DNA from 3 places in the Glutamicibacter sp. FBE19 genome. Region 1 is predicted to be linked to each of the others. Evidence: predicted binding sites of a transcription regulator. Region 1 holds the regulator's gene; each other region holds the start of a gene.

The links. The regulator Rex, encoded in region 1, represses fermentation and respiration genes when NADH is low (regulators of the CRP and FNR family bind a similar motif). The targets are predictions, from matches to a motif close to CTTGTGAANNNNTTCACAAG.
Region 2: the regulator Rex is predicted to act here: its motif matches at 1,775-1,794, upstream of H6F58_RS14405 (MarP family serine protease).
Region 3: the regulator Rex is predicted to act here: its motif matches at 2,754-2,773, upstream of H6F58_RS07310 (glyceraldehyde-3-phosphate dehydrogenase).

Annotation. Positions count from the first base shown of each region.
Region 1 is NZ_JACKQN010000015.1:25,642-32,812, forward strand. It holds gene H6F58_RS17270 (acetoin utilization protein AcuC) at 1-854, shown strand, start outside; gene H6F58_RS17275 (metalloregulator ArsR/SmtB family transcription factor) at 955-1,386, shown strand; gene gdhA (NADP-specific glutamate dehydrogenase) at 1,575-2,918, shown strand; gene H6F58_RS17285 (helix-turn-helix domain-containing protein) at 3,173-3,397, shown strand; gene H6F58_RS17290 (AURKAIP1/COX24 domain-containing protein) at 3,537-3,635, shown strand; gene H6F58_RS17295 (HAD-IB family hydrolase) at 3,736-4,542, opposite strand; gene H6F58_RS17300 (glutaredoxin family protein) at 4,605-4,850, shown strand; gene H6F58_RS17305 (redox-sensing transcriptional repressor Rex) at 4,917-5,552, shown strand; gene H6F58_RS17310 (hypothetical protein) at 5,644-6,402, opposite strand; gene H6F58_RS17315 (histidine phosphatase family protein) at 6,579-7,171, shown strand, end outside.
Region 2 is NZ_JACKQN010000009.1:173,088-180,258, reverse strand. It holds gene aroQ (type II 3-dehydroquinate dehydratase) at 1-440, shown strand, start outside; gene H6F58_RS14405 (MarP family serine protease) at 455-1,645, opposite strand; gene H6F58_RS14400 (Crp/Fnr family transcriptional regulator) at 1,850-2,527, shown strand; gene H6F58_RS14395 (NUDIX hydrolase) at 2,603-3,589, opposite strand; gene H6F58_RS14390 (RidA family protein) at 3,582-4,058, opposite strand; gene H6F58_RS14385 (transglycosylase domain-containing protein) at 4,284-6,614, shown strand; gene H6F58_RS14380 (metallophosphoesterase) at 6,735-7,171, shown strand, end outside.
Region 3 is NZ_JACKQN010000003.1:287,629-294,799, forward strand. It holds gene H6F58_RS07290 (Nif3-like dinuclear metal center hexameric protein) at 1-421, shown strand, start outside; gene H6F58_RS07295 (VOC family protein) at 1,006-1,404, shown strand; gene H6F58_RS07300 (peroxide stress protein YaaA) at 1,448-2,281, opposite strand; RNA gene rnpB (RNase P RNA component class A) at 2,384-2,738, shown strand; gene H6F58_RS07310 (glyceraldehyde-3-phosphate dehydrogenase) at 2,937-4,394, shown strand; gene H6F58_RS07315 (winged helix DNA-binding domain-containing protein) at 4,562-5,608, shown strand; gene def (peptide deformylase) at 5,621-6,193, opposite strand; gene H6F58_RS07325 (acyl-CoA dehydrogenase family protein) at 6,218-7,171, opposite strand, start outside.

The DNA.
Region 1 (7,171 bases):
TTATCGCGGCCCAAGCGATCATGGACCAGGACACGGTGCGTGCGGTGAATTTCGCCGGAGGCATGCACCATGCCTCGAAGAACAAGGCGAGCGGATTCTGCATTTACAACGACGCGGCAGCCGCGATCCAGAGGATGCTTGATCAGGGTGCGCAGCGAGTGGCCTACATCGATGTCGATGCCCACCACGGAGACGGCACAGAATCCATCTTTTGGGATGATGATCGGGTGCTGACGATTTCATTGCACGAGTCTGGGTTGTCCCTATTCCCGGGCACTGGGTTCGCCAATGAAATTGGTGGCGAGCAGGCCCAGGGCAGCGCCGTGAATGTGGCTTTGCCTGCAATGACCGGGGACTCGGGTTGGATGAGGGCCTTCCACGCAATCGTTCCGCAGCTGATACACGCCTTCAAGCCAGAAATCATTGTGTCCCAGCATGGGTGTGACGCCCATCGAGATGATGACATGACCAACTTGAAGCTTTCGGTTGACGCGCAGCGCCAAGCGGCATTGGATATTGCCCAGCTTGCAGACGATGTCTGCGAGGGGCGCTGGCTGGCGACCGGCGGCGGTGGATATAACATCACTGCGGTGGTGCCAAGAACCTGGACCCATTTGACCGCCATCGTGGCTGGCAAGCCTGTTCCGCTGCGCACGTATGTGCCTGAGACATTCCGCAGGCACGTTCTTGAACACTACGGGCGCGCGGTGCCTTATCTCATGGGTGACGACGCGCAGTTGTGGTGGAGAAACTGGGAAGTCGGATACGACCCCGCCGACCCCGTGGACCGCACAATTATTGCGACGCGCAAGGAAATCTTCCCGCTCTATGGTCTCGATCCGTGGTTTGACTAGCCAGGATGACTTGGTCGCAAGCAATCGATCCTGGAATTTCATAGCGGAATGGATCGCCAAATCAATGACCATTTGATCATATGCCGTTAGGGTTATGTATGTGGCAATTGATGAAGTTTTTTCGGCGTTGGCAGAGCCAACCCGTCGCAAGATTATTGAAGCGCTCAAGAATGAGCCAAAAGCCGTGGGTGCGCTGGTCACCGAGCTGGAGATTTCCCAGCCTACGGTGTCCAAGCACCTGAAGGTATTGCGCGAGGCGCAGCTGGTGAGCATGGCCGCTGCCGGCCAACGTCGTATCTACAGCATTGATACTTCTGCGCTGGAGGACTTGGTGCACTGGTGCGCCGACTTGGTGCCCGTTCCGGAAGCTGAAGAGCAGCAGGCCGGCCATCAAGCGAATTCGCAGCTTGCGACTGCAGCGAATCCAACGGCTCAGCAAATTGGCCGCAGCGTCGGGCGCGGATTGGAACAAGTCACCGGGCGAGCCCAAGAATTCCTGGAACGGCTCCCTCGCTTTGGGCGCCGTCGCTAGCTGGTCCTTCCAACTGTGCTGGCGCTGCTGGCAGCGTGGCCAGTGATTCACGTTACGGCCATGTTTCCGATTTATAACCGAGGATTTTTCTTCACGGTGCTCAGCGTGGGATTCTCGTGAACGGGGCAGTGACGCCATGTGTGAGGTTCCTCAGGCGCTTGTTCCTGTCCCATGATGAGGAGAGAAACTTGGACAAGCACTTAGCTTCGATTCGCGACGAAGTCTTCCGACGCAATCCCGGTGAAGCAGAATTCCACCAGGCCGTCACGGAAGTATTTGAAAGCCTTGAAGCGGTTTCGCTCAAGCACCCTGAATACGCCGAGGCCGCCATTCTGCAGCGCTTGTGCGAACCCGAGCGACAGATCATTTTCCGTGTGCCTTGGGTTGATGACCAGAACCGGGTTCAGATCAATCGCGGCTTCCGAGTTGAATTCAACTCCGCGCTGGGCCCATACAAGGGCGGTCTGCGTTTCCACCCTTCGGTCTACCTGGGCATCGTCAAGTTCCTTGGCTTTGAGCAAATTTTCAAGAATTCCCTGACCGGCATGCCAATCGGCGGCGGCAAGGGCGGTTCGGACTTCGACCCGCGCGGCAAGTCCGATGGCGAAGTCATGCGCTTCTGCCAGTCCTTCATGACTGAGCTCTACCGCCACATCGGCGAATACACCGACGTCCCTGCCGGCGACATTGGCGTGGGCGGCCGCGAGATCGGCTACCTCTTCGGCCAGTACAAGCGCATCACCAACCGCTACGAATCAGGGGTCTTGACCGGCAAGGGGCTGAGCTGGGGCGGATCATTGGTTCGTCCAGAAGCCACTGGCTATGGAGCTGTAATCTTCACCGAAGAGATGCTCAAGACGCGCGGGCAGTCCTTCGACGGACAGCGCGTGGTCGTTTCGGGCTCGGGCAATGTTGCCATTCATGCCATCGAGAAAGCCCAGGACCTCGGCGCCACAGTTGTCACCGCATCAGACTCTGCCGGCTTCATCGTGGATGAAGGCGGCATTGATCTTGAACTGCTGCGCCAGATCAAGGAAGTCGAGCGAGGACGTATTTCTGAATACGCGCAGCGTCGTGGCACCAGCAATGTCACGTACGTTTCTGGAGGCAGCGTATGGGACGTAGCGGGCACCGTGGCGTTGCCATGCGCCACCCAGAACGAGCTCGGCGAAGAAGCGGCCAAGAAGATGGTCGCCGCTGGCACCATCGCTGTTGCAGAAGGCGCCAACATGCCGACCACGGCCGAAGCCACCGCTATCTTCCAGGGTGCCGGCGTGCTCTTTGGCCCAGGCAAAGCCGCCAACGCCGGTGGCGTGGCCACCTCCGCGTTGGAGATGCAGCAGAATGCCAGCCGTGATTCGTGGAGCTTCGAACACACCGAACGCCGACTCAGCGAAATCATGGTCGGTATTCACGACAGCTGTGCCGCCACCGCCGACGAGTACGGCATTCCCGGCAATTACGTCGCTGGCGCAAACATCGCCGGATTCGTGAAGGTTGCCGATGCCATGCTTGCGCAGGGCGTGATCTAAGAAAACAGTTTGTTGCGATCCGCACGGTATCCCTCGTTGAGCTGGGACTTGCCGTGCGGATTGTCTCGTTTAGGCAACAAAATTTTGATTCTGAAGAGTCCTGAAGTGTTTCGTGATGCAAAAGTTACTAAAGTGCGATTAGACTAGGACAAAGCGAACGTGAACCAGATCGCCGATGTTGATCCAAAGTCGTGTAAGTTCACCTTCGCTAGTAACGCGACGAAATAGAGATCAGCGTCAGGAGAATATCCCGCATGACGGATAAACAGAATTTTGCAGGAGCCCGTTTCATGACGGTGGCCGAAGTGGCTGACATGATGCGCGTTTCCAAAATGACGGTTTATCGGCTGATTCACGCAGGCGATCTGCCTGCCGTTCAGTTCGGCCGCTCCTATCGCGTTCCAGAGAACGCTGTGGAATCCTACCTCAGTGCTGCGGCTATTGATCCGCAGCACGGTACCGGTTCTTACGGTCGATAGTCCGCGCGATGGTCAGAGCATGGCCGAAAAGCGGGTAATCTATTAAGGAACGTTTAACGTCCGGTCAACCTTGTCTTTTTGCTTGCTTGCAAGCAGATGCTTTAGGTTGACGCATTTAATTAGTTTGTGAGGAACCACTATGGGCTCTGTTATCAAGAAGCGCCGCAAGCGTATGTCCAAGAAGAAGCACCGCAAATTGCTTCGTAAGACTCGCCACCAGCGTCGCAATAAGAAGTAAATCTACTTCGAGCATTTTGCCGCTAGGCAATCATCGCCACCGATTCGCAGGTCACCTGCAAACGGTGGCGATTGCTTTATCCAAAAGGCTCCAGGGCCCGCTACGAGCCGGAACGACGCAGAATTGAGCGCCTGGCAGCCCACAAGGCACCGAGCACGCCAGCGGCGCGCAGACCGAATTTTGCGGCCCGCTGACCGGTGCGGAAATCATAGACCTGCCAGCCGCGACGCTTGGCATAGGCGCGCAACCGGGCATCGGGATTGATGCAGACGGGATGCCCTACAGCTTCCAGCAGTGGCACGTCGTTGTAGGAATCCGAGTATGCCCAAGATCGCGACAGCGAGATGCCACGCGCCTTGGCCAAGGACCTGACAGCCTGCGCCTTTTCGGCCGCATGCAAGATCGGGCTAGCCAGAGCTCCTGTATACAAACCATCGCGGCTCTCCACGACGGTGCCCAATGCACCGGAAAGTTCGAGGCGATCTGCAATGACATTCGCCACTTCCAGGGGAGTAGCGGTGACCAGCCAAACTTCACGGCCGACGCGCAAGTGCTGGCGGGCAATCGCCACCGTGCCCGACCACAACTTCGGCTCGATGTATTCGTCGTATATCTCGTTGCCGATTTGTTCAATCTCGGCTACGGGGATGCCGCGAACCATCATCAGCGCCCGGTCACGAATCTGGTGGATGTCTCCCAGATGCTCGCCGCGTGCGGCGAAGCGCAATTGCTTCAACGCGAACCAGAGGATCTCACGAAGCTGGAAGAAGCGATGCTCACGGAGCTTGCGGGCCAGCAAATACAGCGAGGCACCACGAACCAAGGTGTTATCCACATCAAAAAATGCGGCAACAGTTCCAGGGGCTTGGGCTTCGGTGCCAGCGGAGGCGTTATCGGTGGAAGGCATTTGATCCAGTTTATTTCATCGTAAAGTTCAAGCGCGGTTACGGCTCGTGAGATTATAGTCAGGTGAGTACATTGCATCAGATTCAGCTGTTGGTTCGTAAGGACTGCCATCTTTGCCACGCGGCACGAGCAACAGTTGCTGAGGTAACGAGCCGCTTGAACATGGAATTTTCTGAACTTGACATTGACGAGCACCCAGTACTTCTGGCCAAGCACCATGAGGAAGTACCGGTGCTATTTATCGATGGGCAGGTCAAAGACTTCTGGACTATCGACCCGCAACGGCTAGAGCGTCTGCTCAGCAACTAGCCGCGGTGGCAAAGCTGACTACGCATTGTGCTCGATTAGCCCATTGGAAAGTGCAGGAGTACAAAGATGTCTGAGCTTGAAGCTCGTGTCCTGCCTGAAGCCACCTTGGCGCGACTCACACAGTATTTGCGGGCACTGAATGCGCTGGAGGCCCAAGGGCTGGAACGAACCAGCTCCGGGGTGCTGGCCAAGGAAGCGGGCGTGAACCCTTCGATCCTGCGCAAAGACCTTTCTTGGCTTGGATCCTACGGTACTCGTGGCGTCGGCTACGTCGTACGCGAGCTGGCAGAGCACATCAGCAGGACCCTTGGGCTGAACCAGGATTGGAAAGTCGCCATTGTAGGCGCCGGTAACCTTGGCCGGGCCTTGAGCGGGTATGCAGGATTCACTTCGCGAGGTTTCAACGTCAAGGCCATTTTTGATGTTGATCCTGCACTCATTGGCGAGCCAGTCGGTGAGCTGCGGGTGGAATCCATTAGCGACCTTGCCTCAGTCATCGACCGTGAAGAAATCAACATCGTCGTTCTCGCAGTGCCCGGCGATGCTGCCCAAGACCTGGTCTATGCGCTTTCTGAATTATCTGTGCGCTCGGTGCTTTCATTTGCGCCAAAGCCATTGAAAGTTCCAGCCGGCATGAACCTGCGCCGGGTCGACCTTTCTACGGAACTCCAGATTTTGGCCTACTTGGCGGTCCAAGGCTAGGACCGCGGCGGTACGCAAAAAGCGGTGCCATTTCGTCAAAGCTGACGAAATGGCACCGCTTGCTGCTTAAAGATTCGGGCTGAGCTTCCGTTTACCGGTAGCCTGCTCGACGCGCCATGCGGCGCTGCGCGATGTATTCCGATGAAGGACGCAACCACGCGAAGACCACGCCAGCGATGCCGAGGAGGATGCCGATAATATAGACGGCGTTCAAGGCCCCGGCCTGGCTATCGGCAAACATGCTGATCATTGGCACGGACGTGAACAGGCCCAACAATGACAAGGCTGCCAGGATGGTGGCGATGATGCGCATGGCGCCAACACCACGGCCAACAAAGAATCCGACGAGGAAGTACAAAATCACCGAAATGACCGCACCCACCAGGGCAAAGCTGGTCATCATGGTGTTGGCCTGGGAAATGAACGCTTCTGGGCTGCTCATCATCTGCTGCAAGGTGGGATCCTGGGCCATCTCAGGAGTCGACTGCATCTGGGTCTGCAATTCTTGCTCAACCATCGACCACTGGGAAGAAACCATGTTGCCAAACATGTTGGAGGTGGAAATCATCCAGCTGGAAATTGCCCCGACGATGCCTGAGAGCAGAATCAGCAGGAATGAAATCTGCAGGGTCTTCGGCCGCTCAGCTGGTGGCTGCACGGCGGCATAGCCACCCTGGTCCGGGTATTGGTTGAAACCAGGTGCCACGGGGGACTGGCCATAGGGGTTCTGCCCGTACTGCGGCTGCGGCTGCGTGTAGGGGTTTTCGCCATACGGGTTCGGATTCGGGTTCTGAGCCCCAGATTCCGGGTTGTAGGGTTGGCCCGGTTGATTTGGATCGTAGTTGCTCATGGTTCATCGTCCTTTGGTTCGTCTTGACTTTATACCCAAGCCTAGTGGGACAACTTTGTGAGCGAGCCCTCCGAAAGGATGGTTTTTCCATATGGGAATCCCATGCATGCGCTGTGAATAGTTGACGGTGGACACAATATGTCTATTTCGCACTGAATTTTTGAGACACTGGAAGCATGCCTTTATCGACCGTCCATTTGTTGCGCCACGGGGAAGTTTTCAACCCTGACCGTATTCTCTACGGACGGATCCCCGGTTTCGGGCTTTCGGACCTCGGTTTCAAGATGGCTGATGCTGCTGGCGAATTCTTCGCGCAGCGCCAAGCCGACGGGGCCAATGTGGTCCGGCTTGTAGCCTCTCCGCTGATCCGTGCACAGCAGACCGCTGCACCGACAAGCCGCGTCCTGGACCTTCCGATTCACACTGAAGATCGTGTCATCGAAGCGGGCAACAAGCTCCAGGGCCTGTCCAAGGTCGCAGACCACCTCCGCCAGCCGAAGTACTGGCCCCTGCTGGTCAACCCGCTGAAGCCTTCATGGGGCGAGCCTTATGCGGATCAGGTGCAGCGCATGCGCGAAGCCATGGATGACCACCGTCGGGCGGCTGTTGCCGAACACGGCGAAGGTGCCGAAGTCATTATCGTCAGCCACCAGTTGCCTATCTGGGTAACCCGCCGCGCAGCTGAGAAGAAGCCCCTATGGCATGACCCTCGCCAGCGGGAGTGCACCCTGGCATCCATCACCAGCTTTGATTTTGAAGGGGACGAATT
Region 2 (7,171 bases), on a different contig from region 1:
CATCACGCACGATCCTGCTGCTCAACGGGCCAAATCTGAACCTCCTGGGCACCCGCGAGCCGCAGATTTACGGACATGACACCTTGGCCGATGTTGAACAGCTGGCCCGTGACACTGCCGCCGCCCACGGATTTGAGCTGCGCGCCCTGCAGTCCAATCATGAAGGGGTGCTCATCGATGCCATTCATGAAGCACGCACCAGTGCCGCGGGCATCGTGATGAACCCGGGAGCCTTCACCCACACCTCGGTCGCCTTGGCAGATGCCATCAGTGGTGTCCAGCTGCCCACGATTGAAGTCCACATCTCCAACGTGCACCAGCGCGAGGCATTCCGCCACCATTCCTACATTTCGCCGGTGGCCAGTTCCATCATCGTCGGCGCTGGCGTCAACGGCTACAAGCTGGCCGTGGAACAGCTGGCGTACCTGCTGGGCAAATAATTTTGCCCTTTTGGCTAGTTGGCGATGCAGTCCCCGGTCTTGACCGAGGTGCGCTGCGAGCCGCCTAGCTCCATGGCGCGCTCCATCTCCTCAAGGCTCAGGGCGAATCCAATCTGCTCGTCGCTGCGGGACTTCGCGAAGATCAGGCCAACGGCCTCGCCGTTTTCATCCACCAGCGGTCCACCGGAATTGCCCTGGGCAACTTCGGCGGTGATCTGGTAGACGGAAATTCTCGACGGGTCGGTGCCGTAGATATTGGAGATCGAGACGTTGGCCCGCGAGGCGATCATGGCGCTGCGAATCTGCTGGGGGCCACCAGCCGGGTAGCCGATAAACGCCGCGGCGTCGCCACGGGTGAGATCCTCATCGGCCAGGTCAATGGCCGGGGCCTCCAAGCCCTGCACGTACAGCAGCGCGATATCGGTCTCGGGATCGAAGTAGACCACCTTTCCGCGGTGAACTCCGTCACGACCGGTCTCCACGGTGGCTGCCCCAAGACCGGCCACCACGTGGGCGTTGGTCATCACCATTTCTGGAGCCACCACAAAGCCCGAACCGGTCAGGTTGACACCGCATTGCACTGCCGTGCCCGAGACCTTGGCGGCGGATTCCGCTGCGGTCCGCTGGAGATCGGTGGCCACCCAGTCGGTGTCCATGGGCTGGGCCACCGGCGGCGCAAAGGGCTCCAGGAATGCTGGCAGGGTTTCGGCGATCACCTTGGAGCGGGCCGAGGAAATGGCCGAGTTCACAAAGGGCGGCGTCGCGCCGCGAATGGCCTGGATCATGGTGGACTTTCCAATTTCCAGGGACAGGCGCGGAATGCCCATGCTGGAGGTGGAAAACGCCAGCGCGCCAATGATCGTGGCGGTAATCAGCACCGAGAGCACGCCACCGGCAATGCGGTCTGCAGAGCGCAGGAAATCGACGTTCATCCAGTGCCGGATGCGGGTGGCAATGACCCGGCCCAGCGCCTGGCCGAGGATGATCAGCACGGCAGCCGTGGCGGCCATCAGCGCAACACGCCACCAGGGGTTGTTGGCGAAAGTGGAAACCAGCGGGATGGCAAAGAACGCGGCAACACCTCCCAGAATGAGGCCCACCATGTCGCCAACGGTCAAGAGAAAACCGCGGCGAAGTCCGATAATGAAAAAGGTCAGCAAAACAGCGCAGATGACTACGTCGAGCCAGCTGAAAATTCCGAGCACCAAGACTCCAATGCGTTCAAATACTTTGTATTAACCCAAGGTACCCTTAGAAGCTGATGGATTTCTGCGAGCATATTCGCGAGTTTTGGCCGAATGAGCGTGACGTTCAACATTTTCTCGGTGAAACCACGTGTGGAAACTGTCACATTGTTACTGAATACGGCACAATGAAGTAAGCGCCTACTACTGTTGACAGGAGATTTAATGGATATCGAGGTACTGCGTCGCGCGCCACTGTTTGCGTCGCTTGGTGATGAAGTATTCGCCGCGCTCACCGAAGAATTGACCGAGGTTGATCTGTCCCGCGGTGCGTCGGTGTTCCGTGAAGGCGATCAGGGCGACCGCCTGTACTTCATCGTTTCGGGAAAGATCAAGCTGGGCCGCACCTCTTCGGATGGTCGCGAAAACCTGATTGCTGTTCTTGGCCCAGGCGAACTGTTTGGCGAGATGGCCCTATTCGATCCACACCCACGCAACGCGACTGCAACCGCCGTGTCGGAAACCCGACTGGCTGGCTTGAGCCACGAGAACATGCGCAAGGCGATCCTGAACTCCCCTGAGGTCTCGATCCAGCTGCTGCAGGCTCTGGCTGCACGTCTGCGCCGCACCAACGAGTCCCTTGCGGACTTGGTCTTCTCCGATGTTCCTGGCCGTGTTGCCAAGGCTCTGCTTGATCTTGCTGACCGCTTCGGCCGTCCAGCAACCGACGGCATCCTGGTCGCTCACGAGCTGACTCAGGAAGAGCTGGCCCAGCTGGTTGGCGCATCGCGTGAAACCGTAAACAAGGCTTTGGCTGAATTTGTACAGCGCGGCTGGCTGCGTCTGGAAGCACGCGCTGTCGTGATTCTGGACATCCAGCGTCTGCGCCAGCGTTCACGCTAAGCCAGTCAAAATAGTGTGGGCCGAAGATCCTTTTGGATCTTCGGCCCACACTATTTTTATGTTGTTCTAGCTAATTCATTGGCGGCCCGCGGCGGCCTGCCAGGGGCGCGAGGATTCGGCACTCATCGAGCCCAGAACCTCCAGATAGTAAATGCCATCGCGCACCAGCAAGTCGGGGTGCTTCAAATCCAGGGACCGCGCCCGCGACAAATACGCCACCACCCCGTTGGCCTCGGACATTGCCTCGAGCATCATTTCCACGGCCGGGTAGCTGATCCGCGAGAAGTTCAGGCCCACGGTATTGGGCTGCCCCACCAGGTCGCCGAGCTCGCTGGTGTTTCGCTGGGCCAACACGCCGCTGGCCACCTGCCACCCGCCCCATTTGCCCTTGCCTCGAAGCAGCGTCGCCTCTTGGCGGTTGGGCACGGTGGCTGCGAAGTACCAGGTATCAAATCTGCGCAGGGCAAAGTTGGGATTCAGCCAGTGCGAGACCGGCCGCAATAAATCGGTGCGAAGCCCCAGGCCGCGACGGCGAAGAAACTCATCGAATGGAAGATCCTGGCCGGCAATCGCCTCGCGGGCGCCCATCCACTCTTCGGGGTCGGTCATTTCGATGATGGATTGCTCGTCGGTACCCGCCAGCAGGATTCCGGTTTCTTCAAAGAGCTCGCGAATGGCGCAAACGATATGCGCTTGGACCAGCTGCTGGTCCAATACGTCCATGCGCTTGGACCACTGCGAAAGGCTCGGTCCGAACCATTGATAGGTTGCCCGGTCGCTGGCCTCGTGGCTGCCGCCGGGGAAGGCCACGTTGCCCATCGGGGAGCCTCCAGGCCGAAAGGTCAGGTAGGTCTCGACACCCTTGGAACAGTCCCGCACCAGGCACACGGACGACGCGCGGCGCGGTGAGCGGGGGGTGCGGGAGCCGAAGGTGAACCAGTTTTCGGCCGTAGGGATCTGGTGTGGCGGCAGATCAAAGACTCTGCGCACCATGCCGCTGCGCGGCCCGCAAGGGAAAGCCTTGGCAGGCCGCGCAACAGGCAACTGAGGTGAACTACTCAAATTCGGCGATGACCTCAACCTCGACGGGTGCATCCAGCGGAAGCACGGCAACGCCAACGGCCGAACGCGAATGCAGGCCTGCGTCGCCAAGAACCTCGCCGAAGAATTCGGAAGCTCCGTTGATGACTCCTGGCTGCCCGGTGAACTCCGGTGCCGACGACACGAAACCGACAACCTTCACGATGCGCTTAATGCGATCTAGGTCACCAATTTCGGCCTTGATGGCTGCCAGTGCGTTCAGCGCGGCAACCTGTGCCTGGGCCTTGGCTTCTTCTGCTGAAACCTCTGCGCCGACCTTTCCCACAACTGAGAGTTCACCATTAATCAGCGGAAGCTGGCCGGAGGTGTAAACGTAGTTGCCGGTGGTGACTGCTGGCAGGTAGGCAGCGACGGGCTTGGCAACGCCTGGCAGGGCATAACCCAGTTCAGCCAGGCGCGTTTCGACACGCGAGGAAGTCGCTTCTTGCATGGGCTTTTTCTCCTTAAGGAAGTATGTTTTGGCTACTCTTTTGGACGCTTCATGTAGGCCACCGGCGATGAGCCGTTGGGGCCAGGAACTACAGTAACCAGCTCCCAACCATCATCCCCCCATTGGTCCAAAATCTGCTTTGTTGCGTGAATCAAAAGTGGCAAAGTGGCGTATTCCCATTTAGTCATACTGGATACGTTATCGCGTCCTTGTAAACTAGTGGGTATGGCAGCCAAGAAGTCCCCCTTTTTTGATACCGCCACCACCCTTGGGAAAGTCGTTGCATTCTTTGGAATCAGCGCCCTGTGTGGTGTGCTCGCAGCAGGTATGCTCGTGCCCGTAGCGGCGATCGCAAAAACCGGTTTGACCACCGGTAACAACATCGTCAGCGCACTCCCGAGCTCCTTTGAGAAGCTTCCGATTTCGGAGCCGTCAACGATCGTCGACGCCAACGGCAAGACCATCGCGAATTTCTACCAGCAGAATCGCGAACCTGTGTCACTTGATGACATCTCGCCGTATATGCGCAAGGCCATCGTCTCGGTGGAAGATGAACGCTTCTACGAGCACAACGGTGTCGACCCCAAGGGCATCGCCCGAGCCATCGTCGGCAACCTGACCTCCACTTCGCGCTCTGGTGCGTCTACCCTGACCCAGCAGTATGTGAACAACCTTCTGGTGAACAACCAGGAGCTCACCGGTTCCGAGGAAACCACCGTGTCCGGCAACAAGGACTACTCGGAAAAGATCCGCGAGCTCAAGTACGCGGTAGCCATCGAAAAGGAAATGTCCAAGGACGAAATCCTCGAAGGCTACTTGAACCTCGTGCTGTTCTCCGGTCGCGAATACGGCGTACAGGCTGCCGCACAGCGCTTCTACTCTGTGGATGCCAAGGACTTGAACGTCCAGCAGTCGGCCATGCTTGCTGGCATGGTCCAGCTGCCGAACGTCTACAACCCGATCAACAACCCAGAGCGTTCCCTTGACCGCCGCAATAAGGTGCTGGGCAACATGTACCGCACCGGCGCGATCAATAAAAAGGAGTATGACGACGCGGTGAAGTCCGGACTTGAGCTCAAGCCCAGCACTTCCCCATCGGGCTGCTCAGCGGCCAAAGACAACGCATACTTCTGTGATTACGTCACCAACCTGATTCTGGGCGACGACACGTTCGGCAAGACCAAGGAAGACCGCGAGGGCCTGCTGTACCGCGGCGGCCTGACGATCAAGACCACCTTGAATAGCGAGCTGAACAAGAAGGCTGCCAACGACGCTCGCAAGTCCATCGACCCGAACGCCAAGTCCAATAAGGATGTGTTCTCCTCGATCGTCTCGGTGGAGCCTGGCACTGGAAATATCCTGACCATGGCCCAGAACACCACCTATGGTGCTGAAAAGGGAAACACCGCAAAGACCATGCTGAACTTTGCTGTGGAGAAGTCCATGGGTGGCGCTGGCGGCTTCCAGGCCGGTTCGACGATGAAACCGTACACCACGCTGGCTTGGCTCAAAGAGGGCCATCACATGTACGACACCATCAATGCCAAGCGGCCCTACTTCGCTCCTAGCCACAAGTGGCGTGCCTCGTGCCTGCCTGGCGGCCAGACTGTCACCGGTGGTGGAGAAGCTTGGCAGCCCCTGAACGCGTCGCGTGGCTTCTACCGTCCCATGACTGTCGACTACGGCTTGAAGTGGTCCATCAACTCCGCAACCATCCAGGAAGCATCCAAGCTCGACCTCTGCAACATCACCGATTTTGCCAATAGCGTTGGGCTTCGCGATTTGGACAGCGGCCAGCCTCAAGAGCTTTCGCCAGAGCATCCATCGTTTGTCATCGGTACGCCCAAGGTCGCTCCGCTGGCACAGGCTGCTGCCTTCGCCACCTTCGCCAACAAGGGCGAATATTGCGAGCCACGTGCGCTGACCAGCGTCACGGACAAGGACGGCAACCAGTACAAGGTCAAGAAGGAATCCTGCTCGCAGCAAATTGATCCGACCTACATCGCTGATCTGAACGGCACGCTGAAGAAGATTGCCACGGATCGCGTGTCCAAGGGCAGAGTCGCCGGTCCAATCGCCGGTAAGACCGGTACCAACAACTGGTCAACCTCCACGTGGTTCGTCGGCTACACCACCGGCATTTCCACCGCTGCCTGGGTTGGCCGAGTTAATGCAACTGCCGCTGAAGAAGCGAACACCCTGCAGGGATCGATGATCAATGATGAGCGCGCCCCAAGCACGCTCGACTCCTCGACCTACGCAGCTCCGCTGTGGGTGGACTTCATGGAGGAAGCAGTCCAGGAGTACGATCGCAGCGGTTTTGGTTCGCCTCGCAGCAAGCCAGCGCCCAAGCCTGAACCGAAGGAAGAGGATTCTTCCAAGGAGGATTCCAAGTCCGACTCCGAGGACAAGGACAAGGAATCCAAAGCAGACCAGTCCGAATCCAATGAGTCGAAGTCTGATTCCGGAAATAATGAATCGGATAATGGCAACGGCAATGGCAACGGCAACGGCAATGGCAATGGCAAGGGCAACGGGAAGAAATCCGACGACTAGCTAAGCGCCGTTGAAGGCCGCGTTCAACTTTGGTTGAACGCGGCCTTCGGTCTAGATTGGCAATAGCGGACTTCACCAGAAGTTGCCCCCCGGGCATGAAAGGACGATGGCAGACAGGTCATGGTTGAACACAAAACATTTGCTGCAGCACTACGTCATGCGGCCGGTACCACAGCGCTGGCTGCTGGTGGAGCCCTGGCGCTAGGTGGTGCACTAGTTGGCTATGGCATGCTCGAGACCCAGAAATTCGGGTTGCGCCGCGAAACCCTGAACGTGCTGCCCCGCGGCGCCTCGGACATCAAGGTCTTGCACCTCTCGGATATCCACATGGTTCCGGGCCAGGAAACCAAGATCCAATGGCTGCGCGAGCTTGCAGACCTCAACCCCGACTTCATCATCAACACCGGAGACAACCTCAGCCACCGCAAGGGTGTCCCTTCGCTGGTCAAGGCGTTGGAACCGCTGATGGCATTCCCTGGAGCCTTTGTGCCGGGATCCAACTGCTACTACGCGCCCAAGCTGAAAAACCCGTTCAAGTACTTCGCTCGAAATGACGG
Region 3 (7,171 bases), on a different contig from region 1:
CTTGGGCCGCGTGGGCTTCTTGGAGAAGCCGATGAAGCTCGAGGATTTCGCGGAACGTGTTTACACGGTGCTGCCGGCTGTGGCCGGGGGTGTGCGTGTTGCCGGAGACCGTACCGGGATTATTCGAAAAGTCGCGCTCTGCGGCGGCGCCGGCGATTCGCTCTTTGACGCAGTGCGTTCACACCAGGCCGACGTATACGTCACCGCAGATTTGCGCCACCACCCGGCGAGCGAAGCACGCGAAGCAGCCAATGGCGGGTTCCCGTACCTCATCGATGTATCGCACTTTGCCTCCGAGTGGGTGTGGCTCTCGGCGGGAGCCCGCGCCCTGGGGAACGTGCTCAATGATCTGGGGCATGCGGTGGAGATTGAAATTTCACAGGTCAATAGCGATCCATGGGACTTTGTCCTGACTCCATAGCTGGGCATAAAAGCGGACAACTTGATTCTCTGGCTGCTCCTCATGAGCAACGGCTTGAGATCGCCGCGAGCAATGCTTCTGGATACCCTCCTGGATTCACTTCCGGGAGGGTTTCTTTGCGCTCGATGGGTTCGCGGTTAAGGGATCCCAGTTCATTACTTGAAAGTCATAGCTTCTATAACCTTTCTGCAACGATTTGAATATTGATGCGTAAACCGTCGAAACCTTGTGATTAGCTGGAAGCCTACGATTGACTTTCTATGGGGGAAAATTGAACGAGGCAGGATCCGATTTTGGGCGTGCTGCTATGGGAGGATTTCAGGGCTTCTGCCCGGAATGCGGAGCGGTAAGTACCATTTTTGACAGTGAATCACAGGCGGAAGACTTCGAATACTCGCATCGTTCAAAGCATGAGAACGATTAGCCTGGTTTGACTGACCGGCATTGCGTGCTAGACGCCAAGGCATCGGCAGATCAACCCCTGGTTGACTGCCCGGCGATAGCGATCGATTGGTTGTATCGGTCGCAGCACTAATGCCGTGGCATCATTAGCCACTAGACGGACTACTTGGTTGGGCAGGGACATGCTGCATCATTTGGAAATCTGGGTCGACGATTTAGCAACTAGTACGGCATCGCTGGGCTGGCTGCTGACGCGACTTGGCTATCGCATCCAATCACAATGGGACAACGGCATAAGCTATCAGCACGGCAGCCATTACATCGTTTTGGAATCAGGGCCGGATGTCCTGCATGAACTTCATGATCGGCGCTTGCCGGGGTTGAACCACTTGGCTTTTAGCCTGCCGAGCGCACAACTGGTTGAAACCGTTGCATCTGATGCCCTGAACCATGGATTCACCATGATGTTTGCGGATAAGCATCCGCATGCCGGCGGCCCCGATCACTACGCGGCCTATTTAGAGGATCAAGCCGGCTTCGAAGTGGAACTAGTCGCAGCACCGGCCCCAGGGGAAAACTAGAAGGCCTAGCGGAATCTCCCGGAAACGGCCAGAGTCTGCTGGGCTATTTGGCGGTGGTGAATTGGTGGTCCTCGGGCAGCAAGATGTTCAGCGCTCGTCCCTTCTTGTCCTCAACGAGGGACGCCTCCCACCTGGATCTGATCAGCTGGACCAGCTCATCGGCAGTCGCCGGCTCGGTCTCTTGCTGAACCAGGAACCGGGCAACTTCGCCGCGGGTGTGCTTGGCAAAATGGGAAACGACTTTCGGCACGCCGTTGCGCAACTGGAAAACATTGATCGCAACGCTGTTTCCGTTACTTGGCTTGTAGGCTGCGGCATAAGTGCTGGAGCGGGCATCAATGACCAGCTGGTCTGCAGCGGCTTCATCCAGAATCGCGGCGAGCCGCTTTTTCCACCAGCTGGCGAGCTTGCCCAGGGGCTCCAATTTCACGGACATGGACAGCCGATATGGGGGAATGCGGTCGGCAAAGCGCACCGCACCCCATAGCGCGGAAATCACGACGATGCTCTGATCAGCGCGCCGTTGAGCTTCAGGGCTGAGCGTCGAATAGCCCAGCGCTTCAAAGAGCACGCCGGAATAAATGTCGTGGGCCTTAGCGGCTGGTTCTATGTGCAAATTGATATTGCGGGCGACTTCGTTCGCCAAGGAAGCGCCAACACCCAAGACGTCCATGGCATCCGCCCGGCCAGAGACCTCTGCCAAGGCTCCGAGCACTTGATGGCGATCATCGCTCAGTTCAGGAAACGAGAGGTCGGCAAGGTCGAACGGGGAACCTTCAGCATGAGCGGTTTTACCTTCTGAAGGTGGCAACAAAATAAGCACGCCTTCCAGCTTATCCGAGGACAGCGAGGATTCCCGGTTGATGAATAAGGGCACGACCTGACCCTTTGGCCAGGCGGCATTTGGCTTCGCCTGTGTCGAAGGGCTCGCAGCTGCTGTTAGCTGGGGCGAACTGCCGGGGCTAGAATGGTTAACGAATGGGATGGCTAGACGGTCGCGTGGCAAGTTATTGCCCCGAGGAACGTCCGGGCTCCACAGAACAGGGTGGTGGGTAACGCCCACTCGGGGCAACCCGCAGGCTAGTGCCACAGAAAATAGACCGCCAGGCTTCCTGGTAAGGGTGAAACGGTGGTGTAAGAGACCACCAGCGTTCCGGGTGACCGGAATGGCTCGGTAAACCCCACTCGGAGCAAGGTCAGACAGACTGCGTTATGAGGGCTGTTCGTCCCATGCAGTCGGGTGGACCGCTAGAGGCTGCCGGCAACGGCAGTCGTAGATAGATGACCGTCCCGCTTCGGCGCGACAAAACCCGGCGTATCGGCCATCCCATTCATCCCCTCCAGCCTTTCTGGTGAGAAGTTTCACAGTGACTCGTGCCCTGAATTTTTCTGCGCCGTTTAGAATGGAAGGCGTACTTAGTACTTGCGAGGATGATCCTGTAGACCTCGTACCACCGCAAAAGCAATGGTGCTTCCCACGGTGCCAACCGACTTTATGGATCTGCGAGTCGGCTGAATTGGAAGGATTTTCTGTGACCCAGCAGTCTGTCGTTGCCCAGCAAGAATGGAGCGGGCGCGAAGAGCTCGCCGAGGCCATGATTCCACTGATCGGACGCCTGTACCGCAAGAACAATGTGGTGCCCTCCGTATATGGCCGCAAGCTGATCAACCAGTCCGCCATCGACATCATCAAGGCGCACCGCGTAGTACGCCGCATTGATGGCGAAGAGCTAAGCCTGAAGGCAACCAAAGCAATCCTCGACGAGATCGAGACGCTGAATGTTGGATCGGTATCCGTTGACCTTGGCCGTTTGAACAAGAAGTTCAAGGAATCCGGCTCTGTTGACCTGAACGCATTCCTGAGCAACGAACTTGGCGACAAAGTTGGCCAGTCGGGTGCTACTGATGCAGAACCAAAGGACGTCGTCCTCTACGGCTTTGGCCGCATTGGCCGCCTGCTCGCCCGCATCCTCATCGAACGCGGCGGCTACGGCCTGCGCCTTCGCGCCATCGTGGTCCGCAAGGGCTCGGACGATGACATCGTCAAGCGCGCTTCGCTGCTGCGCCGCGACTCGGTCCACGGCCGCTTCGAAGGCTCGATCACCGTCGATGAGGAGAACAACACCATCCTTGCCAACGGCACCCTGATCAAGGTCATCTACTCGAATGACCCGACCACCGTCGACTACACCGCGCACGGCATCGACAATGCCATCGTCGTCGACAACACCGGCCGCTGGCGCGATGAAGCCGGCCTGTCCCAGCACCTGCAGGCCAAGGGCGTTGCCCGCGTTCTGCTGACCGCACCGGGCAAGGGCGACTTGAAGAACATCGTTCACGGCATCAACGATTCCTGGATCACCGCCGAGGACAAGATCGTTACCGCTGCCTCGTGCACCACCAACGCGATCACCCCAGTGCTCAAGGCGCTGAACGACAAGTTCGGCGTGAGCCACGGACACGTCGAGACCGTTCACTCGTTCACCAACGACCAGAACCTGATCGACAACTTCCACAAGGGCGAACGCCGCGGCCGCGCCGCTGCGCTGAACATGGTGATCACCGAAACCGGTGCTGCCAAGGCCGTGGCCAAGGCCCTGCCAGAGTTCGAAGGCAAGTTGACCGGCAACGCCATCCGCGTACCAACCCCGGATGTCTCCATGGCCATCTTGAACCTGAACCTGGAGAGCGAAACCACCAAGGAAGAGCTGAACGCCTACCTTCGCGAGACTTCGCTGACCTCGAACCTGCACAAGCAGATCGACTACATCGACTCTCCCGAGGTGGTTTCCACCGACTTCGTCGGCTCGCGCCGTGCCGGCATCGTCGACGGCCTGGCTACCATCGTCTCGGGCAAGAACGCTGTCGTCTACGTTTGGTACGACAACGAGTTCGGCTACTCCTGCCAGGTGGTCCGCGTGATCGAAACGATCGCCGGCACCCATCCGGTAGCAGTTCCAGCCCTGAAGGCTGAAGCAGTCACCGCCTAAGGCCGTATCGCCATAACCTCGGGACCATGCCCGCGCACAGTGCGCAGGTGCATGGTCCCGAGGTCTTTTAACCGGCTATGGCTTCCTCGCGGCAAGATTCCGCCGGCACTGCGAAGAGCTCCTGGCTGTTACGCTCTGTACCAGGGACCATGGCGGAAGGCAGGCAGATGGAACGCGAAAGGCTCTTATCGGCCCGGATGGCCAGCCAATTGTTATCCGCGCCTGCCAGATCCACCCTGGAAGCCGCCGGGCACCTGATGGCTGCCCAGTCGCAAGACTTTATTGCTGGCCGCTATGCACTGGCCCAGCGCGCTGATCCGATGCCAAGCAGGGCACAGGTCGACCAGCTTTTTAATGACGGCCTGCTCGTGCGCTCATGGACCATGCGTGGAACCCTGCATTGCTGCTTGCCCCAAGACGCGCAATGGCTGGTGCAACTGGCCAAGGAACGCACCTTGCGCTCAGCTGCTGCCAGGCATCGAGAATTGCAGATTGATCCTGCGGCCATTGAACAAGCAGCCCGGATCATCCACTCCTATCTGGCGGAAGCCGGAGCGGCCAGCAGGACCGCGATTTTTGAGCAGCTGGAGCAACAAGGAATCGGCACGCGCAATCAGCGTGGCACGCACTTGCTGCTCGCATTGGTGCTGCACGGCTTGATTTGCCTCGGCCCGATTCCAGAAGGCGCCAAGCTGGCAGCCCAGGACTTCGTGCTCGCAGAGCAATGGATCAGCAAGCATCATGTTCCCGATAGCCCGATGCAGGAATTGCTGTTGCGCTACCTGGGTTCCCATGCTCCTGCGACCTTGCGTGATGCCGCCTGGTATGCCGGGCAAACGCTGACAACCATTCGCGCGGCGGCCGCAGAACTGGGTCGGGAACTGGTCAGCGTGGGAAAGAACGAGCGCGGCGAGGACTTTTTCGTGGTCCAGGGCTCAGCAGCCCATCAAGCTTGCGAATCATCAGGCGCCCCGCAACTTCCCACTCGCTTGCTCGGACCCTTTGACGAGTACTATCTCTCCTGGGCCGATCGCAGCCTGGTGGCCGATGAATCGATGCAGAAGCAGATCACGCCAGGGAAGAATGGAATGTTCAACGCCTTCTGGCTTGAACAAGGCAGGGCCCGTGGCCTATGGAATGCAAATATAGCGCCGACCGATGCTCTCGGTGCGGCGCTACATCAGCGGTATATCGACTTCAGGACTACTGCATAGGCAGCAGGAAGGCTAATGGCCGAAAGGATCCTCATCGGTCCCGGGCAGCCAGGTGTTCCCTGGTACGCCCCAGCCCAGCGCCTTCTTGGCTTTCTTCCAACGCTTATCCCAGCGCGGCTGCAGCTTGTCTACATACAGAAAGCCATCAAGGTGGTCGTATTCGTGCTGCATGATGCGGGCGAACCAGTCGTGGGCTTCAAAAGCGATCGGCTGGCCAAATTCATCAAAGCCCTCCACCTTGGCGTATTCGGCACGCTTGAGCGGGTAGTTCAGCCCGGGTACGGACAGGCAGCCTTCGGACTCGTCATCAACGTCAGCTGGCGCCTGTGAAACCTTGGAGAGGGTCAGCTTGGGGTTGATGATCACGCCGCGTTCAGGAGCGGAGTCCTGGTCGGCATAGACGTAGGTGAAAAGGCGTAGACCGATGCCAATCTGCGGAGCGGCCAGTCCCACGCCGTGTGCTTCGTCCATGGTCACATGCATATCTGCAACGAGCTGGCGAAGTTCGTCGTCGAACTCGGTGACTTCCACCGCGCGACGATGTAGAACAGGTTCTCCGTAAACTGTGATCTGCCGGATAGGCACGTGACCAGGTCCTTTCAAAAGTGCTTAAAGTGCTCGTCCAATAGTTTCACGCATGATCTCGCTTGTGCCACCAAAAATGGTCAGCAGGCGGGCCGCGGTGAATGACTGGGCAATGGGGTACTCCATGATGTAGCCGTAGCCACCATGGATCTGCAGGGCCTTATCGGATAGCTTTTTTGCGCTCTCACTAGCCCAAAGCTTCACTTCGGCCGCTTCATGCGCGTCCAATTCGCCGTCGTTGAACGCCAGTACTGCTTGATCAACAAAAGCCTGAGTGACATGGGACTCAGTTTTCAGATTAGCCAATTCGAACCTGGTGTTCTGGTACTGGGTCAACGCCTGTCCAAAGGTCGAGCGGTTCTTCGCATGCTCCAGGGCCTGCTCGAAGGACGCAGTGCAGATGGCGGCTGCTGCCACGGCGATAGCCAGGCGAGCCTGTGGCAACTGCTCCTTGACGTAGCGAAGCCCCTGGCCGATCTCGCCAATGCGGTCAGCATCAGATACCCGGACCTCATCAAAGAACAACTCGGCAGTATCCGAAGCGCGCAGACCCATCTTGTCCAATGGATTGCCATTGGTGTAGCCCTCAGAGCGCTCCACCATGAACAGGGAGAAGGAATCCTCGGACGCGCGACTGCTCTGGCCGTCGGTGCGGGCAAGGACCAGGGCGGCATCGCCGAAGGCTCCGTTGCCGATGAAAGTCTTCTGGCCGCTCAGCAGCCAATCTTCGCCATCTGGCACCGCCTTGGTGCGCACCGCGCGCAGATCCGACCCAGCCCCTGGCTCCGTGAAGGCGCAGGAAGTAATTGTGGAGCCATCAACCATGCGAGGCAGCCACTTGGCCTTGAGCTCCGCAGAGCCGTAGGCCAGCAGGTATGGAAGCACGAGATCGTCGTGCAAGTGGAAGGCCAACGCGACAGCCAGGTGGCCAGCACGCACAAACTCCTCGTCCATGACCACGCGGAAGCGGTAGTCATC